3 regions of the Aeribacillus sp. SP014 genome follow, and region 2 is predicted to be linked to each of the others. Evidence: riboswitches for the same ligand, from Rfam matches in the RefSeq annotation. Region 2 holds a riboswitch; each other region holds the start of a gene.

Region 1 (11,029 bases), 340 kb from region 2:
TTCAATGGCAGTATTGACCAGCTCTAAAGCTAACATTCCGCCAATTAATAGGAGAATGACAATCCATTCAATTAAGCTAATGTTGAAAAATAATCCGGCTGCGATCACGATGATCGCAGCTGTCACATGAATTCTAAAGTTCCGCTCGGATTGGAAGGCTGCAGCTATTCCTTGTACGGCAAAACAAAAACTTTTCAACAAAGTCTTCATGTTTATCCTGTTCTTTTCAATCCAAATTTCTCTAAAATTTCCTTTTGCCTTGAAAACATTTTTTCTTCTTCTTCTTTTGTCATATGATCATAACCTAATAAATGCAAAAAGCCGTGAACAGATAAAAATCCGAGCTCTCTCATAAATGAGTGGCCGTATTCTTCTGCTTGCTCTTTCGCTTTTTCTATTGAGATAATGATATCCCCTAAATGAGGGGGGAGATCAGCACCTTGGATCTCCACTTCATCTTCTCCTGTTTCTTCAAGCGCAAATGAAATCACATCAGTCGGCTGATCTTTTCCCCGGTAATCCCGATTGATCTCTTGAATGTCTTTATTAGTAACAAAGGTTACAGATACTTCCGAATCTTTGGGAACACGTTCTTCTAAAGCAGCAAATTGCAGCAAATTTTCGATCGTTTCTATTTCCTCAGAAGAGAGTGTTTCCGTCTGGTCGAAAATGTCAATGGATAATGTCATGTTTTCTTCACCTTCTTTTCATGAAATTCCGGATATTCAATTCTTGAATGAAAAATCCCCTTCAATGTTTCACACAATATTTTTGCCACCGTTTCAAGCTCTTTAAACGTTATATCACATTCATCGAATTGCCCGTCTTGAAGTTTATCTTTTATGATGGAACGAACAAGCTTTTCAATTTTTTCGGGCATCGGATTTTTCATTGAACGAACAGCTGCTTCTACACTGTCAGCGATACAAATAACGGCAATCTCCCGCGTTTGCGGCTTCGGACCCGGATATCTAAACTCACTTTCCAAAATAGGCTGATCACTATTTTCTTGGGCTTTATGGTAGAAAAATTTTAAAAGCGATGTTCCATGATGCTGCAGAGCAATATCGATAAATTCTTTCGGCATTTTATGCTTCCTTAACATTTCTGCTCCCTCTTCAGCATGAGCAATAATAATGTTTTTGCTTAGCTGAGGGGACAATTTATCATGCGGATTTTCCATGTTCATTTGGTTTTCAATAAAATAGCGCGGCCGTTTCGTCTTGCCGATATCGTGATAGTAGCTTCCAACCCTTGCCAACAATCCATTCGCACCGATCGCTTCGCAAGCAGCCTCGGCTAGATTGGCCACCATTACACTGTGATGATAAGTACCAGGCGCCTCCGTTAATATTTTCCTTAATAAAGGATGATTCGGATTCGACAGTTCAATCAGCTTCATCGTCGATAAAATGCCAAAACCTGATTCAAAAAAAGGCATTAAACCGATTGTCAAGACGGAAGAGATAACACCTGATACAATCGCCATAAGAAAATAAGAACCGATCTCTAGATTCGAATAAATTCCATTTTGAATGAATAAAATAGCGGTGATCACAACAATATTAACAGCCGAAACGAAAAGACCAGCTTGTAAAATTTTCGAACGGACGTTATGTTCCCCTAGAAACAGAATGGCTGCGATGCACCCGCATAAGTAGTAAAGACCAATTGTAAAATTAAATGTGCCAGTGACTCCATCATTAAAAATCAAGCTTCCGCAAAAAGCATATATAATGCTTGTCACGAACGCAAGGCGGTCATTAATCAAAAGCTTTGTCAACATGACTCCCATCAGCACCGGGACAATAAAGCCGATATGAGAATAGTCCATTTTTTGAAATAAGCTGATAATCTTCATGACCGTTAACGTTATCGCTAGGATGATGGTAAAGAGAAGCAATGACTGGTTTTTACTCGTAAAGAACGAGTTCTTTTCTTTTTCAAAAAAATATGCAAGATAGATCATCACTAATAAGACTAAAATGAAAAGACCAATGATCGGCTGAAATGTGTACTTATTATCTAAAAGGCCCAACAATTCCAGCTTTCTATATACTTCCCTGTCAATTAATTGGCCCTCTTCGACTATAATTTGACCTTGCTTAATTTGAACCTCCTGCACTTTTTCTTTTGCTTCTTCCCGCTTTTCATCTGTTGATTTTGGGTCAAATACATAATTGGAAATAATTGCGCTGCGTCCAATCTCTTCAGCTGCTGAGCGTATCTTATCCGGCAAATTCACGTTTTGAAGCCGTTCTTTCACTTTGTTTCTCGCTTCTTCTAATTTTTCAGCCGGAATCGGCTCGCTCATCGTTTCATTGACAGCCGTAACAACCGCATCTTTCGCCAGCGTAAGCTGTCCTTCATTTGCACTTAACAACGATGTATATACGCTTTCAGGATATTTATCATACATATCTCCTAAACTGCTTTTAAGCCTGTCAAGCTTCTCTTTGCTGCTCATTTCGGCATTAGAAGAAGCCTCCATGATGGCATCAAATAAAGATTCGACCAAATCCACACTGTTGTCCGCATATTCTTTTTTTAGCACATATTGATCTTCCACGCTTTCAGCAGCTTCTTCTCTTCTCTTTTCCGTCATTTCCTTATCGACAACGGTAACAGGTGCGTAAATCGTTTGGTCGGATACTGAAAATAATTTGGCATCAAACGTGTCCGGTTCTACATTGCTGTATAAAACGGTAAACAAAATTACTCCAATAACGGGATATAAGAAAAGATGAAGGGATTGCATTTTTTTCAAAAAATGGAATATCGGCTGTTTCCTGTCTTTGCGATCCATTTTTCTTTTCATTTGTCACAGCACCTCCGATCAATTCTATGCAAAAAATGACCCGGTCATGATGAGCGGGTCTTACTGATCATCTTTTTCATAAGCCTCAATAATTTTTGAAACGAGCGGGTGCCGCACGACATCAGTTTCCTTTAAATATACGAATGAAATGCCCCGAATGCCTGATAATTTTTCATTCGCTTCAAGCAGTCCTGATTTTACTCCTTTTGGCAAATCCACTTGTGTCAGGTCGCCTGTAATGACCATTTTGGATCCAAAGCCTAAACGGGTTAGAAACATTTTCATTTGCTGAGTTGTTGTATTTTGCGCTTCATCTAAAATAACGAACGCATCCTCAAGTGTTCTTCCGCGCATATACGCCAATGGAGCAATTTCAATAACTCCTCTTTCTAACAAGCGCTCCGTATGGTCCACGCCTAAAATATCGTGTAGAGCATCATATAAAGGTCTTAAATAAGGATCTACCTTTTCTTTTAAATCGCCGGGCAAAAAACCTAAATTTTCACCAGCTTCAACGGCCGGCCGCGTTAATATGATTTTATTTACAAGCCCATTTTTCAAGCAATGGACGGCCATGACAACAGCGAGAAACGTTTTTCCTGTTCCTGCTGGACCGATTCCAAATACTAAATCATGCGTTTTAATTGCTTGAAAATACTTTCGTTGACCTAGCGTTTTTACACGAATGGTTTTTCCTTTTGCATTTTTCGCAACTTCTTCATCGTATAGGGATTCAAATTCATCGATCTTCCCACTTTTCGCCATTTTTGTTGCATAAAGTACGTCTTGTTCGTTAATCGAAATTCCTTTTCGAATAACCGAAAGAAGGGATTTCAAGATGTCTTCAACCAGTTCAGCTTTTTCTTTATCTCCTGAAACATATACCGCTTCACCGCGCGAAATGATCGATACGTTTAACTCTTCTTCAATTCTTTTTAAATGAACATCATGAATCCCAAATAAATTAATGGCTTCATTCGGATTTTCTAAACTCTGGCTGATTGTGACTAAATCTTCTGTCATTCTCTAATCTCCCTGAACCCGTTTTATTTTTACAATGTTTTCAATAACTTGGAAGTGTATTTTCAATCTTACTTTACCATTCTCGACGTCTTCGTGCAAAACTTTTTCGCCAACAATTTTGACATCTTTTCCAAGTTTTCGAAATAAGTCATTTTTCCCGGCAGCAATCGCTTGCCGTTTCGCTTCATCCACAGAATATTTTCTGTGAAAGGTTTCCGTCTCACGAATCGTTTCTTTCTTATAGTTAACTGGAAGATCCCATTTTAAAAATTTTAATGGACGCTCGTCTCTCTCCACCGCATATTGCGGATATTCCGATTCATCATTGCGAAACATCCCCCAAATAGGAAGGGAAAAAGAACGAAAGGAGAGAAAATGCTTCGTGACTGACTTTCCTGAAAATAACTGGAAAGTTGTTTGAAGCGGCACCTCCACTGTTGAAATATACCAAGTTTCGCCTAATATTTCTCCGTCTGCTGCCACTTTTCGTATTTTATCACCTTCTCCAACTACACCGGAAACTAATATTTGTCCTTTTCTAACAAAATCATGAACGTCTACTAAAGGTTGTCCTTTTTCAACATACATTTTTGCTATAACAGCTTCCTTCGCGGCCACTAAATGCCTCGGCCCCTCCACTTTGCTTTTTTGCTCTTTTTTCTTTTCGGCTACTTCCAGAGAATATGTCGTTCCTTTTAATTTGACACCGATCCATGTTATATCATCTATTTGGCTCATCAAACGATTTTGAACTGTTTGATTGCTCGATGTCAAAAACTGAAACGTCCCTCTTTTAATTCCTATTTTGTCCAATTCTTTTTGTATTAAATGCTCTGTTTTCGGACTAGCCCCTTTTATTTCAATATGCCAAATCATGTTGGATAAAAGAAATGTAATGGCAATGAACAGAACAATTCCAATAACAAAACCAAAATTTCTCCATGATTTTTTTAATAAAAATGGAAATCCTATCCTTTGGTGAAAGGTGCACTTACATTCATGTTTACGAACTACTTTTCGTAAAGCCTGTACATCTTTAAGGCGTATAAAAAAAGAAATTGCACCGTTTTCCAGCCGCTTTACATTTATTGTGACAATGCCAAGCCGCGTGCAATCGTTCAACATTCTTTCTGAGCCGGTTCCTTCCGCTATTACCTGAACGAAGCCTGTAAAATATAACAACCAATTGTTCCGCATCCCGATCCCCCTACTGATCAATATATAATACTTGTTCAATTTTCCCTTCTACAAGGAGCTCTTCTGGCAATATCACTTTCATCACAAAATCGCTTCCTTTAATGAGCATCTGGCCTTGCTGCAGCAAAACTCGAATCTCTTTATCTGTAAAAGAAAGCAGTCCTTTATGATTTTCTATATATATATGCAATGTACCGATCATCGTAACACGGGGAAGATCCATCATGACGTCAGCTGGTATTTGCAATCCTTCTGTCAATATGCTTTTTATTCGCTGATGCCATTTTTTGCCCATAAAAGAACCCCCTTCATCCTCATATTTATGAGAGACAAAAGGGGATTAACACCATTAATTCATTTATTTTATGAAATTCGACCGATGGGGCTTTTTGGATCGGGGTTCATCTAAAATGACGCTCCAAATGACTCCTTTTGCAGCTGAATGCATGTGTAAAGCTGATGGTTTCTGTTTTTTATTTTTATTATGAAAAGATTTCATATTCGATTTGTCTTTTTCAGCTTTTTTTAGTTGGCTGGATAGGCCTGTGTGTACATTTTGAATTTGATTCCATTCATTTGGAGGGCTTGTCGAAACATTTTTAACCCTTTGTTTTATTTGTTTTGCAGCTTGTTTCCTTTTTTTCTGCTGCTCTTGATCTTTTTTATTTCTGCCAAACAAAGAAGAAATAATCCCGATTAAAATAACAATGAACAGCGGATTTTCAAATATTTCCATATGACACCTCCTTTGATGGACAGAAAGATCATTCTTCTTCATCACCAGCAGAGTTTTTTGTCATTTTTCCGATAGAATCACGCATATTTGTATCAGCGGTAATGTTTTTGATGTTCATATAATCCATAACTCCAATATTTCCTGATTTTAAAGCTTCCGCCATTGCCAGCGGAACTTGCGCTTCCGCCTCAACAACTTTTGCCCGCATTTCTTCAACTTTAGCGCGCATCTCCTGCTCTCTTGCCACCGCCATCGCCCTGCGTTCCTCCGCTTTAGCTTGCGCGATGTTTTTGTCTGCTTCCGCTTGATCTGTCTGCAGGATCGCACCGATGTTTTTGCCGATGTCAACGTCCGCGATGTCGATGGATAAAATTTCAAAGGCTGTTCCTGAATCGAGTCCTTTGTTTAAAACTGTTTGCGAAATCATATCAGGGTTTTCCAGCACTTTTTTATGATCATCAGAAGAACCAATGGTGCTGACAATTCCTTCACCTACACGTGCGATAATCGTTTCTTCCCCGGCACCGCCAACAAGCCGGTCGATATTGGCTCGCACCGTGATGCGGGCTTTTGCTTTCACTTCAATTCCGTCCATGGCAACCCCTGCAATAAACGGGGTTTCGATTACTTTCGGATTTACGCTCATTTGAACGGCTTCAAGCACGTCTCTTCCCGCTAAATCAATCGCAGCACAACGTTCAAAGCTCAATTCAATATTAGCTCTTTCAGCTGCAATTAATGCGTTGACAACTCGATCAACATTCCCTCCTGCCAAATAATGGCTTTCCAATTGATTTGTTGTGACATCAAGGCCGGCTTTATGCGCTTTAATTAACGGATTGATCACTCGACTTGGAATGACTCTGCGCAGCCTCATTCCAATAAGAGTCAAAATACTGATGCGAACGCCAGCTGCCAGAGCGGAAATCCAGAGCATAATCGGCACAAAAGAGAACAAGATGCCAAGCAAAATAAGACCTAATACGATAAGACCTAGTAAAAGAAAAAATGATACATCCATGTGACATACCTACCTCCTATTCATTTTCATTAATAGCTCTCACAACAATTCGTGAGCCTTCTACTTTAACAATTTTCACTTTTTTTCCTTTCTCAATATACGTCCCTTCTGTCACAACATCCAATCTTTCCTCTCCATCGGTCATTACTGTTCCTGCCGGCCGTAAAGCAGTCACAGTTACACCCGTTTTCCCAATTAAATCTGTACGATTTTGATTGGATACATAACCTTTCTCCGTGCTGATTGAATCATTTAAAATAATTTTTTTAAACCATTTCATACGCTTACCAATCACCTTTGACAAAATGAATATTGTGAATATCGAAATGGAACCGGCAATAAAAAGAGAAACCGCCATATGTCCTATATGATCAGCTGCTAAAAATAAACTTAAAAGGACTGAAAGAAAACCGATTGCTCCAATAATTCCTCCTGGAACAAACAACTCTGCAATTATAAGCAGAACCCCAAGCACGAACAAAACAACCGTTTCCAATCCCGCAAGCCCTGCAATAAAATGACCGAAGAAAAACAAAAACAGCGCCAATAGTCCAATAAAACCAGGAATGCCAAACCCAGGAGTGTACAATTCTAACACAAATCCTAAACCGCTAATCGTTAATAATATCGGAATGGTATACATGTTTGTTACAAAATGGGCTATTTTTTCAGCAAACGTCTCCTCAGTCTCTTGGATTTTTGCACCTTCCATTCCGATCGATTTCAAAAGCTCTGCCCGGCTTTTGGCGATGCCTTCACCATACCCGACTTCCATCGCTTGTTTTGCTGTTAATGTTAGTAATTCTCCTTTTTCTGCACCATATTCGGGCATATTCAAGCTGCTGTCTACCATCGCCTCAGCGAACATAGGGTCTCTGCCATGAAGCTCAGCAGCATTTCTCATCTCTGCTTTCCAAAACGATTGCACTTTTACTTCTGCAGCATTGCCATTGGAGTCAATGACAGCCGCTGACCCAATGGTACCGCCAGGATGGTAATATATTTGATCAGCCCTTAATGCTATATAAGCCCCTGCAGAAATCGCATGTTTATTTACATAAGCGATTGTTTTGATATCTGTATCCATAATCATTTTGCCTATTTCTATCGCTGCCTCTAAAGCACCGCCAGGAGTGTTCAATTCAAAAACAATGACATCCGCCTTTTCTTTTTCCGCCTCCTGAATGGATCGTTTAATAAAATGCACCAATCCTTTTTCAATTGTATTTTCAATCGGAATAAAATAAACGGTTTTCCCTTCAGCTGATTTGGCATCAAAAGACGCACAAATAATCGACAAGATGAGCAGCAGAGCGCAAATAGCGAAAAACTTATTGTTTGATTTCAGGCCTCTCCCCCCTTATTTTTTGCCTAATATTATTACGGACAATTGCGCAGAAAGTTTCAAAAATCAACAATTCTACAAACATCATGAAACGAAAAAATATTTTCATTATTTTTCATATTATGTTACTATTAAAAAAAATATATAACCATCTACTAGGGGTGTCCAATTAGCTGGACTGAGAGAAGAACGCGCCTGAAGTTCTTCAACCCTTTGAACCTGATCTGGATGATGCCAGCGTAGGGAAGTAGGTAGCGGGAGTATTTGTATTGCCTTCTTTTTCTATATTGAATTGATCGGGTTCGTGCTAAAGCGAACCCGTTTTTATTTTTCACATCCCATCTCCCCTCCTATTTTTCTATGCACATCTTCAGATAAAAAAATGGAGGAGGAGAAAAATGAAACATTATTTCGAAAACATGCAGTTTCCAGCAAGCAAAAAAATTTATGTGACTGGGTCAAGACCCGATATTCGGGTTCCGATGAGGGAAATTCAATTAACTCCCACGAAAACGGAAGCGGGAACGTTTGAAAATGAACCTGTAAAGGTTTATGACACGAGCGGTCCCTATACAGATCCTGATTTTCAGGCAGATATTCATAAAGGTTTGCCGGCTGTACGCAAACAGTGGATTTTAGACCGTCATGATGTTGTAGAATATGACGGGCGCCAGGTAAAGCCTGAAGATAATGGATTTCGCAATTGGGAAGATCACAATATTGCCACACCTTTTCATCGAAAGCCTTTCAAAGCAAAAAAAGGTGCTGTCGTTACACAAATGCACTATGCAAAAAAGGGGATCATCACCCCAGAGATGGAGTTTGTGGCGATTCGTGAAAACATGGATCCTGAATTCGTTCGTCAAGAAGTCGCTGCCGGCAGGGCCATTATTCCGTCCAACATTAATCACCCGGAAAGTGAACCGATGATCATCGGCCGGAACTTTCATGTAAAAATTAATGCCAACATTGGCAATTCAGCTGTAACATCGTCAATCGAAGAAGAAGTTGAGAAGATGCTTTGGGCCATCCGCTGGGGCGCTGACACAATTATGGACCTGTCAACAGGAAAAAATATTCATGCAACAAGAGAATTTATCATCCGCAACTCGCCCGTGCCGGTTGGAACCGTCCCGATTTACCAAGCGCTCGAAAAAGTTAATGGTGTTGCTGAAGAGTTAACATGGGAAATTTACCGTGATACATTAATTGAGCAAGCAGAACAAGGGGTCGATTATTTTACTATACATGCCGGCGTGCTGCTTCGCTATATCCCTTTGACCGTCAAACGGACGACCGGAATCGTATCCCGCGGCGGTTCGATCATGGCGCAGTGGTGTATGGCGCATCATCAAGAAAACTTTTTATACACTCATTTTGAAGAGATTTGCGAAATTTTAAAAACATATGATATTGCCGTTTCATTAGGTGACGGCTTGCGTCCCGGATCTATTCGAGATGCCAATGATGAAGCGCAATTTGCCGAATTGAAAACGCTCGGTGAATTGACGGAAATCGCCTGGAAACATGATGTCCAAGTCATGATCGAAGGCCCTGGGCACATTCCGATGCATAAAATTAAAGAAAATGTTGATTTAGAAAATGAAATTTGCAAGGGGGCTCCTTTTTATACCCTCGGTCCATTAACAACCGATATTGCTCCCGGCTATGATCATATTACGTCAGCCATTGGAGCAGCCATGATCGGCTGGTACGGAACGGCCATGCTATGTTATGTAACTCCGAAAGAGCATTTAGGCCTTCCCAATAAAGAGGATGTGCGCCAAGGTGTTGTTGCTTATAAAATTGCAGCCCATGCCGCAGATTTGGCAAAAGGGCATCCAGGCGCCCAAATAAGGGATGATGCTTTATCAAAAGCCCGTTTTGAATTTCGCTGGAACGACCAATTTAATCTTTCTCTCGATCCTGAACGGGCACGCGAATATCATGACGAAACTTTGCCGGCAGAAGGAGCGAAAATTGCCCATTTTTGTTCTATGTGCGGTCCAAAATTTTGCTCGATGAAAATTTCCCACAATTTAAGAAAAATGGCCGGTTCAAGTGATTCTGATTTCGTTCAGGAAGGTTTGAGGCAAAAAGCAAAAGAATTTATAGAGGGCGGGTCATCCCTTTATCGATAAATAATTTTCAAACTAATGCTCCTAGAAGCTTTAATGGCTTCCAGGAGCTATTCATTCATTAAACGTTTGATCAATCCCGCTGGTTCAATCGGAGCTAAACTTTTATGATATTCATCCACTTTCGATAAAAATTTTGATAGCTGCTTAGATTGCAGCGCTCGAATAATGGAGGCCGAAATATTTGTTTCCTCTTGCCAATTTCGAAAATCAAACACCATCCCGAATTTTGTTAATTTCTCCAAATTTATTTCTTCCTGTCCTGGAAGAGTGTGGTATACAAATATAGGAATTTTTTTGTATAAACATTCGCTGATTGTCACACCCCCGGGCTTTGTCATGATAAAATCGACGCGATTGTACAGATCGTTCATTTGTTCTCTTGAAGAGATGTAAGGTAAAGGAGTAATTCGTGGATGGTTTTGTTTTATTAATCGATCATAAAGCTTTCTGTTTTTTCCGCATAACACCATATAATGGATATCATCATCGCGGCTGATTTTTTCCGTTATCTTCTCTATTGAACCGACGCCTGAACTTCCTCCCGAAATTAATCCTCGATAAAAGCGCATGCTATGTACATGTTCATCTTTCCTTTTTGTAAAATTTGGGTGAATAGGAATCCCTGTAACAAAAATCTGTTCTTTTTTTATACCTTTTTCGAGCAAATAATCTTTCATATATGAGTGACCGACAAAATGATAGTCAATTTCTCTTTTTCCCCAAAGGTGATGAATAAAAAAATCTGTGT
Region 2 (11,029 bases):
AACCGCTTTTGGCAGCTTTTGTTTCGCATCCTCTTCTGTATACAGCTGTTGACGCCCGAGATTGCTCCAATCGACATAATCACGGTCAATGATGGTTATTTTACCGATTCCAGCACGGGCTAACATTTCAGCGCTTGCACAGCCGAGTGCTCCAGCTCCAACAATGAGCACATGGCTTTTCAGCAATTTTTTTTGTCCCTCTTCTCCAATAGGAGAAAACAAGATTTGGCGAGAATATCGTTCCATTATGTCGTTAACATTCCTTCCGTTGGACTGCTTGCTTGTGCATACCGTTTTTTCGGAATGCGTCCTGCTTCATATCCAAGTCTGCCTGCTTCAATCGCCAGCTTCATTGCCTTCGCCATTTTCACAGGATCTTTTGCACCGGAAACAGCTGTATTTAATAAGATTCCATCTGCTCCCATCTCCATGGCGAGTGCGCAATCTGCCGGCGAACCGATTCCGGCATCAACAATGACTGGAATATTTGCTTGCTCAATAATAAATGATAAATTGAGAGGATTGACAATTCCTTGGCCTGATCCGATCGGAGATGCTCCCGGCATGATGGCATGAACCCCTAATTCTTCAAGCTTCTTCGCCAGAACAACATCGTCTGAAGTATATGGAAGAACAATAAACCCTTCTTCCAATAACATCTCTGATGCCTTCAATGTTTCAATCGGATCAGGGAGAAGCGTTTTATCATCTCCAATTACTTCCACCTTAATCATATCACATAATCCTGATGCCTTCGCAAGCTTGGCGATTCTGACTGCTTCCTCCGCAGTTTTTGCCCCGGCCGTGTTCGGCAGAAGAGTATATTTCGATAAATCCAACATCTCCAAAAAATTTGGCTGTGAAGGCTCGTAAATATTCATTCTTCTGACGGCAAATGTCAAAATTTCAGCACCTGAGGCTTCCACAGCTTCTTTTTGTATCTCAAAAGACGGATATTTTCCAGTTCCTAACATTAATCTCGACTGAAATGTTTTATCACCTATTTTTAACATGAATCATCATCCCCCTCCAACAAAATGGACAATTTCAATTTGATCACCATCATTTAATGTCTGGATACTGTATTGTTCTTTTGAAACAATTTCACCATTTCGTTCAACGACAACAATTCTTTCCTGTAATTGAAAAAAGTTCAGCAAATCTTCTATGTTCCGAACACTATTCTCCACTTCCATCTGCTGGCCGTTGATGCGAAGTTTCACTGTTTAATCACCTCCCTTTCGCATCAGAAAGCAATCGGTTTAAAGAAAAGCTATGAACATAACCCTCATATTGATTCGTTTTCAAAATCATGTCTTTTACGATCAAGCTTGTAATCGGCGCTAGAAGAATGCCGTTTCGATAATGGCCGGTCGCAAAAAAGATTCCCTCATGCTCCGGGTGCTCGGCAAAATACGGCCAGCCGTCAGCTGTTTGCGGCCTGAGCGACGACCAAGCACTAACGACCGGTTCAGACCCGATTTCTGGCATAATTTTCTGAACCTTTATCATTAATTCGGATACTCCTTTGACTGTCGGATGCGTATCCCAGTCGTTTTCATAAGAAGTTGCTCCAATAATAACGGTGCCGTCTTTTTTCGGTACGATATAACAGTGCTCGTAAAACACTGTTTTGTTGATCACCAGTTTTTTCGGTTTTATGGCTAAGCATTCTCCTTTAACGGGCTTCATTGGATTTCTCAGCCCCAGCTTTTCAAAGAAAAAGCCACTCCAAACTCCGCTTGAAACGACGACTTTTCCACATATAAAAACTCCTTGGGAAGTGACAAGCTTGTATGCTTTTCCCTCTTTAATCACGTCGAAAACAGGACATTGTTCAAAAATAGATGCACCATATTTTCTAGCGCCTTTCGCATATGCGTGGCAAACAGATGAACCTTTTACTTGGCCGTCATGCTTAAGCCAAAGAGCTCCCACAATGTCTTCAGAAACATGTGGCTCATTTGCCAGTACGTTTTCCCTTGATTGCCATTCTAGCTCATCCTCATCTTCTGCAAGCGATTGCAGATAGCGGGCTTCTTCCTCGGTAAATGCAAGCCGGTACATGCCTTCCTGAACAAACTCGATATCCACACCGGATTGTTCCAACAGTTCGTTTGCAAGGCTCGGGTATAAATTTCGGCTCTCTAAGCATAACTCAAAAAATATGTCTCTTTTTTCATTTTCCGAATGGGCCCCCAGCATTCCGGCTGCTGCAGAGGTTGCTTTTCCACCGATTTCTCCGCTTTCAAACACGGCGGTCTTCAGCCCTGCTTTCGAAAGCTCATAGGCAATCCCTTGGCCGATTACCCCTCCCCCGATGATTCCAACATCAAAAACGTTCATTTTAAAAAGTTTCTCCTTTCCTAAAAAGTTTGGCAGCGCTCTCTGGATCTTTCGAAGAAAAGATATAGGACATAACAGCAATACCGCTTGCTTTTTTTTCTAAAACTTTTTGCATATTATCAGGCGTGATCCCACCAATGGCGATAATGGGAATATTGACGTGTCCAACAATTTTTCCGAGCAAATTTGTTCCCTTTGCCGGAAGTCCTTTTTTACTGTTCGTTTCAAAAACGTTTCCGAAGAAACAATAGTCTGCTCCGTCTCCTTCTGCTTTTACTGCTTCTTCTAATGAATGGACGCTGACGCCTGCTTTTATTTGCGGAAAAGCGCTTTTCACTTTTTTTATCGGCAGGCCGGTTCCCGGAAGATGAACATTTTGAATGCCTGTCAGGAGCGCAACATCGAGCCGATCGTTGATGACAAGCTGTTCTCTCCTCATCCCGTTTGCCAAAAGCTGTTCTACGAGATGAATGATCTCACATGGTCTTTTATTTTTTTCTCGTATATGAACGTAATCAACATGATCTGATATGGACAAAATTATGCGTATTAGCTCATTGACCGGTTTTGTTCCGTCTGTTACGGCATGAAGCTCCAACATTGTACATTCCTTTCATGAGAAAGACGCTCACACTCGTCTTTCAAGGTTCAAAACTGGAAAGCAGCTGTCCAGTGGTGAGACTGGAAACAATAAAAAACCACCTTCCTTGCTGGAAAGTGGTAATGGAATATCAGACATATGTTTCAAATTCCCACTTCCCTACGCTGGCATCATCCAGATCAGGTTCAAAGGGTCTTAAAGTCAACACTTTAATCTCAGCCTTTCCAAAGGCTCCCCTAGTGGATGCTTATTAAATTTTCATACTAATTTCATGCTATCACAATTTGTTTTGTTTGCAAATATTATTTGCTAAATTCCAGCTCATCTTTTAACTCATTTACATATTTGCGGGAACCCGTTACAATCAAGCGGTCCCCTTTTTTCAATTCGGTATCGCCGTGAGGCACAATGGAATCTTCACCGCGAAAAATCCGGACAAAGATACAATCTCCTGTAAACGGAAAGTATCGAAGCTTCATTCCATCATATTTTCGGTTATTCATATTAATTTGATAAAGAGAGTTGTCTTGGTTTGTTAAGATCCGCATAACGCCAGGCGATTCGATCAAAGCCCTGAGCAGCGTTTTTGTTGACAGCATGACGGAAAATACGCTGATCCCTTTTTCTTTTAATGTTTGATCCAACTCCGGGGAAGAAATGGAGGCAATGACCTGTTCTACGCCGCATTCTTTTGCATATGTTGCAATTTCCGCATTTCTTTCTTCATCCCCAGTAGCCACTACTACTATATCAGCTTCCATTATGTGGTGTTCATTCAATGATTCTATCGAATAGTCTTTCAATACTTCAATTTTAAATACCGATTGAGCAGTCCCGTTTTCAATTTTGTCTTGCTGTGTATGATATACGGTTGCTTCATACAAATTTTTATCCAATTCTCTTGTGATTGGAAGGGTCATTTGATTTGCACCAATAAAAGCAATTTTCTTTTTTGGCTGCACCGCCATTTTTTTGGGGAATAATTTTTTAAATCCTATCGGCGTGATAATGCTTGTTAACACGGCAACTACTATTAATGCGTCAGCCATTTGCTTATCAATCAGTTCGATTCGCTGTCCAATTTCCGCTGCCGCAATAACTAATGATAAAGTGGCAGTCAACAAGAACGCCGCCGCAATCGTTGTATTCGTATCATACCATTTTCGCAGCACAAAGACGGGAATCACCTTTGAGATGAATAGAGCAAGGAATAACAAAGTAATTAACAAAAGAAGGTTCGGATCTTTGATCAATTCCCATATATCCAATTCCACCCCTACCATGACAAAAAAGATCGGGATTAAAAAACCGTAGCCAAACGAATCTAGCTTTTGCACCAAGTCTGAATTAGGCGATAAAAGCGAGACTAAAACTCCCGCAAGGAAGGCGCCTAAAATATTTTCTGCCCCAAGCGTTTCCGATAAACTGACAAGCACTATTATTAACGTAAAAACCGCCCTTGTTCCAATTTGAACCGTTCCTTTTGACATCGATTTAATAAAGGATCGACTTTTAAACCTTTTGCCAATGAAGTAAAGCAGTACGCCTGCTGCAAACAAAAGAAGCAGAAGCCACGTATTGCTTTCTCCTTCGCTGTTTAAGGAGACAAAAACCGCCAGCAAAATCATGGTGACAAGGTCGGCTATGACAGCCACCAGCAAAATAATTTGGCCGATGTTTGTTTTCATAATTTGCTCGTCTTTCAACGTCGGCACTACTACTCCTATAGAAATCGTTGAAATCACTAACGTCATGAAAAAGGCATTGCGGATAAATCCCATCCACATTAACAAATACGATAAAAGTAATGAAACAACGAAAATGCCAAGAAAAACAATTGACGCAACCAAAAAAGTATGAGGAGCTTTTTTTCCGTTGGGCAGCTTTTCTTCTTTTTTCTTCCCTTTGGAGAAAATGGTGAAATCAATCTCAAGCCCGCTTAAAAACATGAGAAATATAAATCCCAGCGTTGAGAGAGTTGCCAGCCATACATCTTCCTGCACTAAATTAAATCCCGTTTTCCCGATGATTAATCCGACAATAATTTCCGCAACGACGACAGGAATGAATGTCAGTTTGAACCGATGCAGCAAAATCGGGGTTAAAAAAGCGCCGACCAGCACGATGACAAGAGAGGTTACTGCATGTGATTCCATATTGATCCTCCTTTAGCTAATTTTGTTAGAGCAAATAGTTCATAAATAATGTCGCCATGCCAAAATAAATCAAAATGCTGATTATATCATTAATCGTTGTAATAAATGGACCGGAGGCCACAGCCGGGTCAATGCGAAGCCTGTGCATGACAAGAGGAACAAACGCCCCGGCAATTGTCGCAACAGTCAGCGTTGACAATATGGAAAGACCCACTAGCAGTCCTAAGAAAAATTTCTGTTTCCAAATAAAAATTGTCAGTGCAACAACGATTCCGCATACTGTTCCGGTTATCAAGCCGGTTCCAGCTTCTTTGAGAATAATTTTCCACACGCGTTCGGAAGTACCTTCGCCTGTTGCAATTCTTCTTACTGCAACAGCGAGAGCTTGTGTTCCTGTATTTCCAGCCATCCCTGCAATTAATGGTATAAAGAGCGCTAAAGTTGCCACTTTGTTCAACGTTTCTTCAAACTGGCCGATTAGGCCGGCGGTGAACATTCCTAAAAATAGGAGAATAATAAGCCATGGCAATCTTTTTTTGGCAGCAGAAACAGCATTCGGATCATATGAATCTACATCCGAGACAGCGGCCAGTTTCGAATAATCGTCAGAAGCCTCTTCGTCCAGCACATCAATAATATCATCAACAGTTATAATTCCAACAAGACGATGTTGAAAATCAACAACCGGAAGAGCCAAAAAATTGTAGTCCTTCATCTTTCTTGCTACTTCTTCCTGATCATCCGCCACAGATACCGAGTAGACTTTCTTTTTCATAATGTCAGCAATCAAAGTATCGTCTTCATGAACAATTAAATCTCTTAACGATAGGACGCCAACAAGATGTTTCTCTTCGTCAATCACATATAAATAATATATTGTTTCCGCATCAGGAGCTTCTTTCCGCAGCAAGTCCATCGTTGACCGCACCGTATAATTGGCATTAATGGCAACGAACTCGGTTGTCATAATACTTCCTGCGGTAAATTGTTCATAATCAAGAAGCTCGCTTATGCTTTTGGCAGCTTGAGCGTCCATGATGGTTAAATAGCTGGAAATTTTCTCTTTTGTCAGCTCACTTAATACATCTGCCGCATCATCAGCGTACATGTATTCCATCATTTTGGCGGCAAATGCCGGATGCATTTCCTCAAGCAGCGATTTGTAGCGGTTTTTATCATCCCTTATATTTTCAAAAACATTCGCCATTTCTTCCGGAGATAGAATTTGATATAAAAGCATTCTATCCGGCTGGTCAAGTTTTAGAAAAAATTTTGCTTGATCATATGGATGTAGCTCAAAAAACAGCGAACGGAATTCCTCTACATTGTTCTCTCTCAGCTTGTCAATCATCAACTGTCTGTATTCCGGTGCATCTGTTTTAGGCTGCATAAAATCTCCTCCTTTCCGGAAAAATATCGAAAAGTTTTGTGTTTTACTATATTAACAAATCTATCGGATTTTGTCGTATATTTTTTCATAACAAAAGCATGCACTTACAGGCGCGCATGCTTAATTATTTTTTCCATATCAGGAGGAAGCTTGCAAGTATACGTCAAATTTTTATGCAAAACGGGATGATAGAAGGACAGCGACTGACTGTGGAGGGCATGGCGGTCAATTTCTTCTTTTTGTCCACCATAAAGCGAATCTCCTAAAAGCGGATGACCTATATAGGACATATGTAGACGAATTTGATGAGTTCTACCAGTTACAGGCTTTACCTCAACAACCGTTTTGTCAGAAAAGCGGCTTATGACCCGAAAATGCGTAATAGCTTTTTTTCCATCCTCCCTGACAGTTCTCTCGATGATGCTATCGTCCTTTCTTGCAATTGGCGCATCGATGATGCCTTCGTCTTCGTTGATCCTTCCATGGACAATTGCGATGTATGTCCGTTTTACCGCTCCTTTTTGCTGTTCCTTTGAAAAAAGAAAATGGCTGTAGCGATGTTTGGCTACAAGAAGCAGCCCGGATGTATCCCGGTCAAGCCGATTGACGATATGCACCGTAAGATTTTGCCGCTGTTGATCATAATAGTGTAAAAGCCCGTTCGCAAGACTTCCTGACGGATGCTCTCTAGACGGAATGGTGGACAAAAACGCCGGTTTATTTACAATAAGGCAATAATCGTCTTCATAAACAATGTCCAATGGTATGTTCTCTGGAATGAGCGACTGGCTTCTCTTTTCTTCCGGAAAATGGACGGTTACTTGATCGCCTTCTTGTAAGACGTATCGGACATTTTTTTCGTTCCCGTTAACGACAATTTTTCCACCGTTAAATTTAATATCCGTTAAAGCGGATTTAGAAATATGATGCTCCCGCAAAAATTCTCTAAGCAGCCAGCCATGATGTTCTTTTTTGATGTCCCAATGAAGCTGAAATGTCCCCATGTTCTTCTCTTTCCTTTATCTGTCGCCAATAAACGAGTCCCGGACCCGCTTCCAAAATGGGAAAGGCCGAAATCTCGCAAACCTTACCTTTTCCTGTGCGACCCGGCATTGGATGGACCTGACGTTTTTGTGAAGAAGTGTTAAATGATCGATTGTAATTTGAAAATCAACATCATTGACAGGCTTTAGCATACACGTATGGTGGTCAGGTAAAATTAACGGCGATCCGATTGTCCGGAACACCCTGTTGTTTATGGAAGCCATTTCTGTTAATTGAATAGCCCGCAGTGAAGGATGAATGAGAGCACCGCCAAGCGCTTTATTGTAGGCGGTGCTTCCTGTCGGTGTTGAAATACACAACCCATCTCCTCGAAATGTTTCAAAGAGAAGCCCTTTAATTTCTATATTCATGACGAGAGTCCCTTCAATGCTTTTCACTGTGCATTCATTTAGCGCAAGGTAGGAGGCTTCACTCCCGCCATTATGCCGGACCACCACTTCAAGCAATGGATATTCAACGATCTGAAACGGTGTTTTAGCAATTGCAATCACCATTTTTTCAATTTCATTCGGGAGCCAGTCGGCATAAAATCCTAAATGCCCCGTATGAACTCCTATAAACGCTGTTTTATCCAATCGTTTATTATATCGATGAAATGCATAAAGCAATGTTCCGTCTCCCCCGACGGAAATCACGATATCCGGCTGATCTTCATCATATTGAAACTCGAAATCGAGCAAATAGGTTCTGATTTTTTGCGCCAAAGCATTAGATGTTTCATCACCTTTTGATGTGATCGAAAACCTCATTTAAGTATCATTCTCCTTTTTTTATGTTGTTTCTGTTTTGCGTGAAAATATCGCGTGCGCTTCTTGAATTTCTCCCCGTATTTGCGACATTTCCTCGTCCAGCCGGTAAGCTGCTTCAGCTGCGCGCTGCAAGCGGATTTTAATCTGTTCCGGTATGTTCCCGCTATATTTGTAATTTAAAGAATGCTCAATCGTCGCCCAAAAATTCATGGCAAGCGTACGAATTTGAATTTCAACCAAAACCTTTTTCAATCCTTCGAACGATTGAACTGGGTAGCGGGCCACAACAATGGTAAGAGCGGTAGCCGCTTTCTTTATTTCGGGTTATGTAGTCTCTTTCCTCCACGATTTCCAAATCATGCCGATCTCTTAGCATTTGAACAACCAATTGAATGTCGCCGACAAATTGGCACATCATTCGGAGACCGGCAATGTCCTGCATTTCTTCTTCTATTTTATCCAGTGGAATTTGTTTTCGCTTCGCTTTATCTAAAATGCTAGGCACAGGTTTTACCCTGCCTGTCACGAACTCAATTGGAGAATGCTCTCCTCTTAATTCAAATTGGGAACGAATCCCTTTTAATTTGACCTTTAATTCTTCCACTGCCTGCTTATAAGGCGCTAAAAATTGCTCCCATTCCTTGTAGTTCATAAAGCCCCCCTCCTAATAAAACACGCTTTCGACCATTTTTTCCATCTCCTCGCCGTAATTTGCGTTTCCCTTTATATTTTCAAGCAAAAATTCGAGCTCCTCGTGAAACTGGGTAAGCAAAATTTCTTTTTCTCCCACTTTAGCATAAACAGGAAGCTCTTCATTTTTTGCTTCTTTTAAATGAAGCCAAATATCCGATGATAAATCTATGTAAAGAAAGTCTTCGCCATTATCCAATATGTATATAAAAGAAAATTGGTCTGAATCTACCAGCATCTGTCCTTTTGCTGCGAGATTCCCTGCATCATGGACATGCTCCGTTTCGAGCAGCAATTTGTCTTCCGTTTTGCTAACCGCCAGCACTTTAATTCTTTTTTTCATGCTGTTCACCCTTCCAATCAAACATTTCAAGTTCATCTCGTGTATATTTTATTGTATCATATTCATAACTACATTACCTTATTTTGATATTAATCATAGAGAGGAATGCCCGATGGTTCAAGAGCTTGAGATAGAATTTAAAAACCTGCTTACAAAAGAAGAATTCCACCGCTTAGCTGATTTTTTTCAATTGACCGAAAAAGATTTTGCCGAGCAGGAAAACTATTATTTTGACACAAAATGTTTTGCGTTGAAAAATCATGGCGCCGCTTTAAGAATTCGCAAAAAGAAGGATCAATATGTTTTGACATTAAAGGAGCCTTATCATGTCGGATTGCTGGAAACACACCAGTTTTTAACCGATCAAGAAGCAGTTTCAGCCATTCATGAGTCAGTCTTTCCGAAGGAGGGATCAGTGGTCGAAAAAATCAAACAGCTTGAAATCAAGCCCGAAAGCCTTCTTTGTTTCGGTTCGCTCATTACAAGCCGGGCAACAAAAAAATATAAAAATGGTGAAATTGTTCTCGATCATAGCCGATATGAAAATAGAGAGGATTTTGAAATCGAATTTGAGGCAGAGGATGAAAAGGAAGGAAAACAGCAATTTTTGGAGATTTTAAACAAACACAACATCCCGATCCGTCAAACAGAAAATAAAATAAAGCGATTTTATTCCGCAAAATTTTCAAAGGAGAATTTGTGATGAATACAAACTATAATTTCAATGTTCTGTTTGAGCTTGAAGTCCTTCGTCTTTTGTCAGGCCAATCCGATGGGCCGCAAACAAATGATGTAGCAATTTCGCTGAACTTTCAGGATGTTTTAAATGCCTTCATCGAACAAGATGTACAATCTGAAACGGCCAAAGAGAATATTTCACCGTCTTCCTCCAAATCTGCCAAAAAAACAAATGAACAGAAACAGGTCTCCGCTAATCTTAATGAAATCATTCAGCAGATGGCTCAAAAATACGGCGTCGATGCCAAATTAATCAAAGCTGTGATTCAACAGGAGTCAAGCTTCAAGGCAAATGCCGTCAGTCCTAAAGGAGCTGCCGGCTATATGCAGCTCATGCCTTCTACAGCAAAAGCGCTCGGTGTAAAAAATCCGTTTGATCCTGTGCAAAATATCGAGGGCGGCACAAAATATTTAAAACAGCTTTTAAACCGATATAACGGTAATGTAAAATTGGCGCTGGCTGCATACAACGCCGGTCCTGGAAATGTCGACAAATATGGAGGCATCCCGCCATTTAAAGAAACGCAAAACTATGTAAATAAAATTACTCAAAGATATTTTGCGTAAAAAGGTGCAAACAAACAGCACCTTTTTCTTTTTCATTAAAAGTAGTTGGAAACATTTGTTATCCAATCGATTTCGGCTAATCTTCGATCGCTGCGCTTCAAGCCGCAAGTCCTTCTATGTTCATTTCACAGCAAGCACAACATATTTACGGAAATAGCTCCCGCTTTCGCTATTTATCCTTTTGTTTGCATTGCCTCAGCCAACTCCTTCAAAGCGATTCGTTTGAGATAAATAAGTTATGTTGATAAAATAAATGTAACATCATTATTAACGAATGATTCCAAAGGAGCTATCACCATGACAAAACCACCCTTAACTCCATATGACGCGATTGGAGAAAAGAAACTTCACGCTCTAATCGATGCTTTTTACAAAAATGTTAAA
Region 3 (11,029 bases), 2.3 Mb from region 2:
AAGTGTTTAACTTAGCGATGTTGAAGTGTTGTGAAAACTCGCAGCTGCTGTCCTCATCAGCTTGCTTCAGTTGATTTGTTATATGTGGTTCTATACGCTTCTCAAAACGATGTTCGAGTCACATTAGGAACCGCCCAATCTGCCATCCATCAGAGGTTTAGCTTGGATTCTAAAGCAAGTGAATCGTGTTCGCGTTCCATTTTCATCATTCTCTTTTTTCTTTTGCAGGAGAAAAATAAAGATAGACCTCCTTGTTGTTTAGATGCCAGAATTCAGAAGAAATCGTTTTTACTTTAAAGCAGCTTTATAAATTCAGTATAAGCTGCTTTTTGTATAATAACTTTTTGTCAAAACGGTGTCTATTTTTTGGACAAAATGTGAATTTTTTGTTTCATTTTTGTGACAAATGATTTATAATAAAAGAAAACGTTTTCTTTATTTGGGGGTCAAAAAAATGGTCGTGACACTTATGAAATATTTTTATTTATTCGTTGCTCTCTTCTGTTTATTGTCTGGAATTTTGGTCGGTTTTGCAAAGGAGCTGCCGCTTTCGGTGATAGTCATTTTCTTAGGTTTTTTCAATCTTGCTTTATATTATGTCTTCCATAGAGAAGCCTTGAAAAAACAGCAAATTTAAAAGAATGGCGAAAATAAAGGCACCATTCTTTTTCGAAAACGTCAAATAAGCTTTTTATAAACTTTATCTTTATAAAATTGAGATGCAGGTGTGTTGAATATATTCCTTTTCTTCACGATTCGTTCCAATGCTAATTGTTTTTCCGACAGCTTTTGTTGTAATTTTTTCCTTTCGGCTTCATCTTCACAGCATTTTAGTAAATCTTGAATAGTTAATAGTTCCTTTTTCAAGTCATTTTCTTGATCGACCATTCCGGCGTTTCTCAAAAGACGATAAGCCATTCGGAGTTCTTCCGGAATATCAGACAAATCGTCATGCGGGAGAGGCTTCCCCATCCCGGGAAGTTCTTTAAACTCCCCCTCTTCATATGCCTTTTTGATCCGATCCTCAGCAATTTTTGCAAATATATCCACGCTTCACCCTCCCTTCGACCGTTATGTTCGTCCTTTTTCTAAACGCTTTACCCGCTTTTTCATCGCTTTTGTTAAATATCCACCTTTAAAAGAACGAATTTCATACGAGCTTAAAAACGCTTTTGGTTCTATTTCATTGACAAGGTTTAAAAATTCTTCCTCCCGAGAGCGTTGAGCAACAACTTCCAAACGATACCTGATCGAATTCATTCCTTCTCCTTGAAAGACCGTAACCCCAAAACCAGCCTCCCTCAATTTTTTTACTAATTCGGAATTTTTATCCATTAAATTCACATTGTATGTTACATATCCAAAAGCCAGCTTTTTCTCCAGTTCACCGCCCAACAACAGTCCTGCACCAAAACCGATAATATATGCACTAATATTGTAAATATTAGATAAATCTTGAAAAACTATTCCTAAAGCGACAATATAAATCGCTGCTTCTAGCAAACCTATACCAGCAGCAGCCTTTGTTTGATTTTTCACTAACAAAATAGTTCGGATCGTCAATACTGGTACATACAATAATTGCAGCAAAAAAATAAAAATTGCTTGTAGAAACATGTTGCCTAGACACTCCTTTGTTCCATCATACTATAAATTATTTTCGAAAAGAAAGAGCTATCATAAACTCAAAATCTGAGATTTGAAACTACATTTTTACAATTCATCTTGATCTGTTATTATGCTTCAAAACTTCCTTTTTCATGCGAATAGGCTGGCGCTTGAAATACATCGCTGTTCTCCATACCCACTCCAACGGACCTAATTGAAAATATTTAAACCAAATATGGCTGATGATAAGCTGCACGGCAAAAATTGCGAGTGCAAGCCAAAAACCGGCGAAGGGGTATACTTTACCGTACAATCCCAATCCGTAATGATAAAAAATATATGTACAAATAACAGATTGCATGATGTAATTTGTCAATGACATGCGTCCAACAGGTGCAATCTTCTTAACAATTTGCCGACAGATTGGGTGATAATATAAAAATATGAGAGAGGTCACATAAAACAACATGAGAAATGGTGCACCGAACACCATGTAAAAACTATTTTCAGCTTTGACCGCAAAAATATTTAACGGAAGCCCAATGATAAGCCCGAAAAACCAGATGGCTATTAATAACCTTCGATGCTTCTCCGGTTCTTGAAAAAGCTTTTGTTTCGCAAATATCATGCCAACTAAAAACATGCTGATATATGGGAGCATGTTTATTATATAGACAAGCGGTTGAAAAGGCCACATGCCAGACATAGACATGTAAAAAAACCGATCATGAATACGCTGATGGAAAATATCGGAAAAACTTCCGTTTTGATATGAATGGATTGCGTTTCTTGCCTCCTCTTCCAGTAACGAAGCCTGCTCTCTTTTTTGGACTAAAGCATCCTCACCATTGGATACAGCCGTCATCAAACCAATAAGGAGCAAATATGAACTAAATAAACATACAGTCCATACCAAAAGGGTTTTCCAGGAACACTTCCGGAAAAAAAGGAGAAGAAACCCCAGCACAGCATAATCCATTAAAATGTCTCCATCCCAGATGAAAAATGAATGAATTAGTCCAAATACAAAAAGCACCACCAGTCTGCGTATATATATAGAAACAAAGTTCCTGCCGTTTCCTAAAGCCCGTTCCTCCATGATGATGATTCCAAATCCGAACAATAATGAGAACATTGTAATAAACTTCATTTGCACAAATATTTCCAAAATATTTCTCGTTAGAAAATCCCATGTTCTCCATGTTTCAGTAAAAAAATTTTCGCTGCCTATTTGGTATAAATATACATCTGGATAGCTGAAATGCGCCATATTCACAAGTAAAATTCCAAATATCGCAGCCCCCCGCACCACATCCACTACTTCATAACGCTCACGATTAAGATTCAAATCAAAACCCCCATTCTGAAAAAAGTTCTTATTATAAACGCCCTTTTTTCATTATTTTTTGTCCAAAGGCTGCATTTCAGCTTTATCGTGTTTAAATATTTGAATATAGCGAAAAAAGAATGACAATTTTCTTATAGTCTATTATGATAGACATAAGATTCGAATATCAACAGATCCACAAGGGGAGCTATATGCTGAGAGTGGACGGGTATTTCGTCCAGACCCTTTGAACCTGTTAGTTAATGCTAGCGTAGGGATGTGGAAGTAACTGATCCATGATACAGCCTTTTTCCCCCTTATGGATATTTGTTGATAGCAAATAATATACAGGGGGTTTTATTTTTGGAAAAAAATCGTTTATTACTATTAATAGAAGCAGCAATCTTTGCAGCATTGGCAGTTATACTTGATCTTCTCCCTTCCATTCAATTATCATCAGCCATTTCTATATCAATTGCCATGGTGCCTGTACTCATATTATCGTTTCGATCCGGTGCAAAGATTGGCTTCATTTCCGGCCTTTTATGGGGATTATTGCAAATTGTATTAGGTGATGCATACATCCTGACGCCTGTTCAAGGTTTCATCGACTATTTCCTAGCTTTTTCCTTTATCGGTTTAGCCGGTCTTTTCAGTAAAACTATCCAAAATAAGCTGAAAGATGGAAAGAAAAGCTCTGCTCTTTTTTTCATCATCTTTGGCATCTTCATCGGAGCTTTTGCACGTTATTTTTGGCATTTTATCAGCGGTGTCTTTTTCTTCGGAGAATATGCACCAGAAGGAATGTCAGCGGTCGTTTATTCTTTGATCGTAAACGGCATTACGATGATAGGAGCCTTTGTATTATGCGCTGTCGTTACTGTTATTCTCATTATGGCGGCGCCAAGATTGGTTGTAAAATAAACAAAATAGTCCTCTGCAAAACATGCAGAGGATTATTTTGTTTATAGGGTAAATACTTTCGTTTCAACAGTGTATTTTTTTAATTTTTCACGGCTTACATGAAAACCGATCCCCGGGCTATCAGGCAAGGCAATTTTCCCATTATAAACCGATATTTCCGGTTCAATAATATCTTCTTCCCAATACTTAGATGAACTGGATATATCTCCTGGCAGTGTGAATTGTTCAAGTGTCGCTAGGGATATATTATGGGCCCGTCCAATCCCTGATTCAAGCATCCCTCCGCACCAAACTGGAACATTTTGCTCTTTGCAAAAATCATGGATTTTTTTTGCTTCTGTCAAACCGCCAACACGGCCGATTTTTATATTCATAATTTTGCAGCTTCGAAGTTCAACAGCCTTTCGAGCATCTTCTAAGGAACAAATACTTTCATCTAAACAGATCGGTGTTTCCAATTCTTTTTGAAGTTTGCTATGATCCACAATATCATCGTGCGCAAGAGGCTGCTCAATCATCATTAATTGAAACTCATCCAATTGTTTTAGATGATTTATATCTTTTAATGTATAGGCACTGTTCGCATCAGCCATTAAATCCAAGTTCGGAAAATGCTTCCGTATTTCCTTAACTACTTCAATATCCCAACCTGGTTTAATCTTTATTTTTACTCTCTTGTATCCTTCCTCCTGATATTGTTCAATAAGACTGATTAAATCTTTTATTGTTGGCTGAATACCGATGCTCACCCCAGCTTCAACTTCTTTTTTCATTCCCCCGAGAGCTTGTGAAAGAGGTATATTTTGCTGTTTTGCATATAGATCCCACACGGCACCTTCCAAAGCCGCTTTTGCCATATAATTTCTGCGAATAAAACGAAACGATTCAACCAACTCACGAGGATGATGAAACGACGTCTTTGATAAAATCGGAATGAGGAAATCTTCGATCATGTGCACAGTTGTTTTCACGGTTTCTTCTGTATACCATGGAATGGAAAAAGCAACCCCTTCTCCAAAACCGGCTGCACCATCATCATCCTTTACTTCTACGATCAACAATTCGCGATCGTGAATGTCTCCATAGCTAGTAGAAAATGGGGCTTTCAAACGCATCTGTAATATATGCAAAACAATTTTCTTAATTTTTATCAATTAAGAGCATCTCCTTTTTTAAACAAGCTCTCAGCTAAGTTCGACAAAATCATTGCCATTCGCCAGAGGGCTCGATATTTCCCGGAAAATATTTCTTAAAATAGCGAATCCACTCGAACGTTTGTTTTACACTAATTATAAAATAAACGCTTTCTTAATGTAAAGGAGCAAGGGATTTCTTTATTTCCCTTATTGTTTATTGAACTGCAAAATCTCAAATAAATAATGAGATCAATCGTAGAAACGAGTCTCATCATGAGATTAATTTTTCCACTCAATAGTTGTCTTCTTCTCTTTGTTGACTAGCAATTTAAAAACATCAGGTCTTGCATAATGCCCAACAGGATCAAAATCAAACTGGCTATAGGCGATTTGTTTCATATCCAGTTCTGCAATGATGATGTCTTCCTTGCCAAATACGGGCTCTGCCACATATTCGCCCAACGGTCCAACAATCGCGCTACCACCTCTGCTCATTACTTCAGGTGAAGAAGCAAGTTCATCATAACAAGCCAAATCTTTCGGATACATATCTTTTGTCACATATTGATTGGCAGACAAAACAAAGCATCTCCCCTCCAAAGCAATGTGGCGGATTGTTGACTGCCAAGTTTCCCTTGCATCAGCCGTTGGGGCAATATAAATTTGAATTCCTTGTGCATACATCGCAGCCCTTGCTAACGGCATATAATTTTCCCAGCAGATTAGCGCCCCTATTCTTCCATAAGGGGTGTCAAACACTGGTAATGTGCTTCCATCCCCTTCCCCCCAAACAATCCGTTCTGCTGCAGTCGGTTTTAATTTGCGGTGTTTTCCTAACAACTGTCCGTCAGAATCGAAAAATAAAACAGAACAGTAAAGAGTCCCGCCGCTAAATTCATTATCCCTTTCTGTAACGCCTATCACAAGGTAGACACCTGCTTTTCGAGCCGCTTCGCCCAGTTGTTCCGTCGTTTCGTCCGGAACAGCTACAGAATTGCTCCAGTATCTATACCAATCCTTCCTCCCTTCAGCCGAACGGCTCCCAATCGTTGTACCGAAAGATAAGCCTCTAGGATAAGCGGGAATAAAAGCTTCAGGAAATACAACAATCTTTGCTCCTTTTTCAGCAGCTTGATGTATGAGGCTAACCGCCTTTTTTGTCGTGGCGTCCCGGTCCATAATAACAGATGAGGCTTGTATAACAGCAACTTTAACCTTTTGTGCTCTGTTCGACATATTCTTCCCCTCCACCAAATTGAAAAATCTAAAGCCATCTTAAATGCCGAAGCTCATGAACCTTCAAAGTCAATAACCTTCGGAAGTTGCCCCCTATTCATCTTCCATAAAAAAATCTGCACAGGAAGGAAAACACTTTGAATAATCCTCTTTTTAAGCATAGAAGGGCCGGCCCATGTATTAGAGTTCAAAATAATTGGATTATGTTTTTCCATGAGAGCTTTTCATGTGATATCTCATCTGAAGTAATTTAATGGTAATTTCTTAGCATGCTCCTTTGTACAATACAGCTGTGGCTGAGTGTCGAACTAACTATCAACACTTAATTCTATAGAAGCATTAAGCGTAAAATATGAGAAACGGTTTGAATTGGAGTATATTATTCATAATAAAAATGTTCAAAAATTTTTGGACCATCCAATCAAAGATTTTGTCAATCATCCAATTTCAATACTGCAACAGCCATTTATCCAAGACGAACCATAAAGTGAAATAAATTTGCCGAAAATCGCACATCTATTTTAAGGGTTTTCAACTTCAAGTAAAGAAAAAATCGGGCAGGACAGCTTTAAGCATTGCGTCCATGTTACAAAAGATAATGATTTTTCAGCAGCGTTCAAATCATGTGCTAAAAACTCCAAGTTAAAATAAAAGTGGATGGGTAAAATGTTACTGAATTGGATGGGCATTATTCTTTCATCTAGCGTTATAATTAATGTTTGAACAGGTTCAAATTTTGATGGATATAACAACATTTTCGATTATGTTCAATAGGAACATTCTATAGATAAATAACAAAGAACCTGGTTAACTTGCCATATAGCAGGAAGTGCCAAGCAAATCTAAAGGGTGAAGCATATGGACTGGAAACCGGATCGAAATGCAAAAAAGCCTATATATAAACAGCTGGCCGAATATATTGAAAATGGAATTGCGGATGGCACATTTCCCCCTGATAAACCGCTGCCTTCTGAACGGTTTTTGGCCAATAAGCTGCAAATAAACAGAAGCACAGTTGTGGCTGCATATGACGAATTAGAATCAAACGGACTTATCGAGAGAAAGAGAGGAAGCGGAACAACAATCAGCAAAGATATATGGGGCATGACAAAGAAGCGTGTACCAAGCTGGAATCGGTATATTGAGGCAGGATCGTTCTTGCCGAATTTACCTGTGACCCAGAGAATACGCAAAGAGATGGAAGAGCATAAACTAATCAATTTAGCTAGCGGTGAATTGTCGGAAGATCTTTTTCCAATCGACTCCTTGCGAGAAATCATTTCGACAAGGTCATTTATCGGAAGCCTAGGATATGATCATCCTCAAGGGAATGAGATATTAAGAAAAACTATCACAAAGCATGTGAAACGATATCGGAGAATTGAGACAAATCCGTCTTCCATTCTCATCACATCAGGAGCGCAGCAAGCTTTATATTTAATCGTCCAATGCTTATTAAAGCCGGGTGATGCGATAGCATTAGAAGAGCCTTCGTATTATTACAGTCTCCCGGTCTTTAAATCAACCGGAATTAGACCTTTCTATTTACCAGTTGACAAAGACGGTATAAACCCGGATGATTTGCTTCTATTGCATAAAAAACATCGAATCAGGATGATCTTTTTAAATCCTGCTTTCCAAAATCCATCAGGCGCTTTCCTTCATAAAAACCGGCGGGAAAAAATATTGGAAATATCGTCTGAGTATGGAATACCGATTGTTGAAGACGATCCTTACAGTTTAACGTCCTTTAATGGGGAAGAGACCTACCCGCTAAAATCAATGGATGAGCATGGAAATGTCTTATATATCAGCTCATTGTCAAAAATTGTTGCTTCTGGTTTGCGAATTGGTTGGGTTATTGGACCAAAGCCTGTGATTGAAAGATTGTCTGATGCCAAACAGCAAGTGGATTTCGGTCATGCCAGCTTTACTCAATGGATTGCCAATGATTTTCTGGAATCTGACGACTTCGATGCCCATATCAACTGCTTAGTCAAACGGCTCGAAAACAGAAGGGATCAAATTGTCAAAAGCCTTCGATTCTACTTAAAAGACGATGTTGATTTTTATATCCCACAAGGAGGCATTCATTTATGGTGCAAAATAAAGAAAGACTTTAATGAGATCCAGCTGCTAGAAGAGTCGATCAAGCGCGGGGTTATTTATGTTCCGGGCTCAACGCTTGGATCAAGTACAAAATATGTCCGTTTTACCTTCGCAAGAGAAAATGAAGAAAATATAAATGAAGGAATAAAAAGATTTGCTGATGCATTTTATAATATTCAGCATAAATAAATTTCTATTTTATCAAGCAAGGACATTAACGAATCAATTCTCTACCACAATGTAAAGAGACAGGGAGATGGTTTTATGTATAGTATGTTATTGACCGTAGGCATTATTATTTGTGTACTTGCACTCATTTTAACTGCGTTTATCGGAAAAGAAGTAGGGAACAAAATAGAAACATATAAAGCGATCGGGAACAGTCCCCATGATGAACTCGCAAGGTCAAGGGAATATGAAACAAGCTCCTTTCGCAATGTTCGCTCGTTGACATGGATTTATACCTTATTGTTTATTGTCATCCTCATTGTATGTCTTATTTTTCTGTTTTAATGCTAAAGAAATGAATCTATGCAAACAATAATGAACTAAATATATTTAAACCGAAATCCTCGACTAGCCCTTGCTAACGAAATGACGTTTAGCATGGTTGTTAGTTGAGGTTTTTTATTTTGGCTTTCATTGAATTTTCATAGCTCCAAAAACGTTTTTCGCCAAAATTTTTTGACAATAATAATTTACATTTATTTCAAAAAGTGATATCATTTTAATATAATAATAATATGAGAGGGGCAATGAAAGTTGAAAGAAAAAAAGGCATGGTTTATTGACGGGTTTATTGGAATTGTATTAATCGTTGCACTTTTGCTCGGAGCAGCTTTTACATTTATCCAGGAGTTTATTGTTCCTGCAATTGTATTGGTTGTTCTTGCCGCACTGCTTGGAAGCGGCCTTACCATTGTACAGCCGAATCAAGCAAACGTTGTCATTTTCTTCGGACGTTATTTAGGAAGCATTCGGAAAAGTGGCCTTGCTTTAACGGTTCCATTAACTATTAGACAAAAGGTGTCCCTTCGCGTTCGAAATTTTAACAGCAAAAAGCTAAAAGTAAACGATGTGGAAGGGAATCCGATTGAAATTGCCTCGGTCATCGTCTTCAAAGTAATCGATTCCGCAAAAGCAACTTTTGATGTGGATGATTATGAAGAATTCGTGGAAATCCAAAGCGAGGCTGCCATTCGTCATGTAGCAACGAAATATCCTTACGATACGTTTGATGACCACAATATTACATTAAGAGGCAACGCCGATGTTGTTTCAAAAGAGCTGGCAGATGAATTGCAAGAAAGGTTGAACGTCGCTGGAGTTGAAGTAATAGAAGCTAGACTGACTCATTTAGCTTACTCGACTGAAATTGCCAGCGCCATGCTTCAGCGCCAGCAGGCAGCCGCCGTTTTATCTGCGAGAAAAAAGATTGTCGAAGGAGCCGTCAGCATGGCCCAAATGGCTGTCGAGCAGCTGGCTAGCAACGGAACGATTGAGCTTGATGAAGAAAGAAAGGTTAACATGGTGAATAATTTAATGGTTGCGATCATCTCCGATCGCGGCACCCAGCCGGTCATAAATACCGGAAGTCTATATTAATGGTTGTGTCGCATCATGGCAAAAAAGAAAAATTTCCCTTTAAGAATCGATCCTGAATTGTATGCCGTTATTGAACGTTGGGCGCAAGAGGAATTCCGCAGCGTCAATTCCCATATTGAATTTTTATTGCGGGACGCTGCTCGACGCGAAGGAAGGTTAAAGAAAAAAAAGGAGAAAGAATAAAACATCGATCATCTTTTCCGCAAGTCGAAAATTGGCTGCTGACTTCCTTCAGATCTTGGCGCCCTAGACACCCTTGTCTTAAACAAAATACTGCTGCTTTAAAGCTTGGCGAATGTACAGATGCCCAGCACATACAAAAAATCCCTTATGGATAACCATGAGGGATTTTTTATGAGTGAAGAACTTTTTCTAAATGTTTCACTGTTGGTGTTAAATTAGCAAAGAAATACGCTTCGCGGAGTCTGCGGGAAGGTGCACTATGCATGAGATATCCGGCACTTCCGTGATGAAGCATGTTTGCCTGTACAGCTTCAAGGGTTAAATAAGCAGCTTCCAAACGTATCTTTGCAATTTCTTTCCAATCGAGTCTTTGACCGCTGAACAATGCATGAATGTCATCTTGAATTTTGCGCTCTTGTGTTTTCAATTGACCCGGCTGTATTTTCAAAAAGCTGTTGCAGCCATTTTGTTTATTAATAACCTTTTCAATGGAGGCGATGGAAGATCGTATAACACCTAAACCAAGAGGTATTTGATATAAAATGAAAACCGGGCGGATTTTCTCCACAAAAAGATCCGCATCGTCAGATAAAACCCACTCATTCGGGACAAAAACATCTTGAAAAGTACAAGAATATGTTGCGCTTCCATTTAAACCTAGAAAATCATTTTTTTCCTTTAATATTAATCCTTCTGCATTGCTCGGAATGAAGCACATGATTCGTTTGTGTTCATCCACCTCAGCAATCACACCGAACCAATGATTGTCACCTAGATTGGATACATTCGGCAAAACACCTGAAAGTATATAACCATCTTCTTTAGGTTTTGCCTTTAAGTGCAATTTTTCAAGTCCTGCATAATATTTCATCGGATTCGATAAGCCTGTTGCACCTAAAAT

Evidence for each region. Region 2 has a riboswitch for thiamine pyrophosphate ahead of tenI (thiazole tautomerase TenI). Riboswitches for the same ligand answer to the same signal wherever they lie in the genome.
Region 1: another riboswitch for thiamine pyrophosphate. It lies ahead of thiC (phosphomethylpyrimidine synthase ThiC); the one in region 2 lies ahead of tenI (thiazole tautomerase TenI).
Region 3: another riboswitch for thiamine pyrophosphate. It lies ahead of thiT (energy-coupled thiamine transporter ThiT); the one in region 2 lies ahead of tenI (thiazole tautomerase TenI).

The regions. Positions count from the first base shown of each region.
Region 1 is NZ_JBSRXI010000001.1:2,872,449-2,883,477, forward strand. Features, by position in the region: gene ACVIJU_RS14040 (diacylglycerol kinase family protein) at 1-210, opposite strand, end outside; gene ybeY (rRNA maturation RNase YbeY) at 213-689, opposite strand; gene ACVIJU_RS14050 (HD family phosphohydrolase) at 686-2,818, opposite strand; gene ACVIJU_RS14055 (PhoH family protein) at 2,879-3,841, opposite strand; gene yqfD (sporulation protein YqfD) at 3,845-5,038, opposite strand; gene yqfC (sporulation protein YqfC) at 5,049-5,333, opposite strand; gene ACVIJU_RS14070 (hypothetical protein) at 5,397-5,774, opposite strand; gene floA (flotillin-like protein FloA) at 5,803-6,795, opposite strand; gene ACVIJU_RS14080 (NfeD family protein) at 6,812-8,095, opposite strand; TPP riboswitch at 8,288-8,403, shown strand; gene thiC (phosphomethylpyrimidine synthase ThiC) at 8,539-10,281, shown strand; gene ACVIJU_RS14090 (MGDG synthase family glycosyltransferase) at 10,329-11,029, opposite strand, start outside.
Region 2 is NZ_JBSRXI010000001.1:3,209,938-3,220,966, forward strand. Features, by position in the region: gene ACVIJU_RS15735 (ThiF family adenylyltransferase) at 1-249, opposite strand, end outside; gene ACVIJU_RS15740 (thiazole synthase) at 246-1,013, opposite strand; gene thiS (sulfur carrier protein ThiS) at 1,020-1,223, opposite strand; gene thiO (glycine oxidase ThiO) at 1,231-2,346, opposite strand; gene tenI (thiazole tautomerase TenI) at 2,348-2,947, opposite strand; TPP riboswitch at 3,087-3,195, opposite strand; gene ACVIJU_RS15760 (monovalent cation:proton antiporter family protein) at 3,250-5,103, opposite strand; gene mgtE (magnesium transporter) at 5,129-6,493, opposite strand; gene ACVIJU_RS15770 (RluA family pseudouridine synthase) at 6,598-7,497, opposite strand; gene ACVIJU_RS15775 (NAD kinase) at 7,513-8,307, opposite strand; partial or broken gene ACVIJU_RS15780 (GTP pyrophosphokinase) at 8,329-8,959, opposite strand; gene ACVIJU_RS15785 (UPF0738 family protein) at 8,972-9,340, opposite strand; gene ACVIJU_RS15790 (CYTH domain-containing protein) at 9,453-10,043, shown strand; gene ACVIJU_RS15795 (lytic transglycosylase domain-containing protein) at 10,043-10,645, shown strand; gene ACVIJU_RS15800 (globin domain-containing protein) at 10,943-11,029, shown strand, end outside.
Region 3 is NZ_JBSRXI010000001.1:921,726-932,754, reverse strand. Features, by position in the region: gene ACVIJU_RS04595 (hypothetical protein) at 455-637, shown strand; gene ACVIJU_RS04590 (DnaJ family domain-containing protein) at 679-1,050, opposite strand; gene ACVIJU_RS04585 (DUF2179 domain-containing protein) at 1,072-1,617, opposite strand; gene ACVIJU_RS04580 (DUF418 domain-containing protein) at 1,721-2,956, opposite strand; TPP riboswitch at 3,127-3,230, shown strand; gene thiT (energy-coupled thiamine transporter ThiT) at 3,299-3,859, shown strand; gene menC (o-succinylbenzoate synthase) at 3,901-5,010, opposite strand; gene ACVIJU_RS04565 (carbon-nitrogen hydrolase family protein) at 5,275-6,231, opposite strand; gene pdxR (MocR-like pyridoxine biosynthesis transcription factor PdxR) at 7,090-8,529, shown strand; gene ACVIJU_RS04555 (hypothetical protein) at 8,605-8,853, shown strand; gene ACVIJU_RS04550 (SPFH domain-containing protein) at 9,103-9,945, shown strand; gene ACVIJU_RS04545 (Arc family DNA-binding protein) at 9,961-10,128, shown strand; gene ACVIJU_RS04540 (acyl-CoA dehydrogenase family protein) at 10,298-11,029, opposite strand, start outside.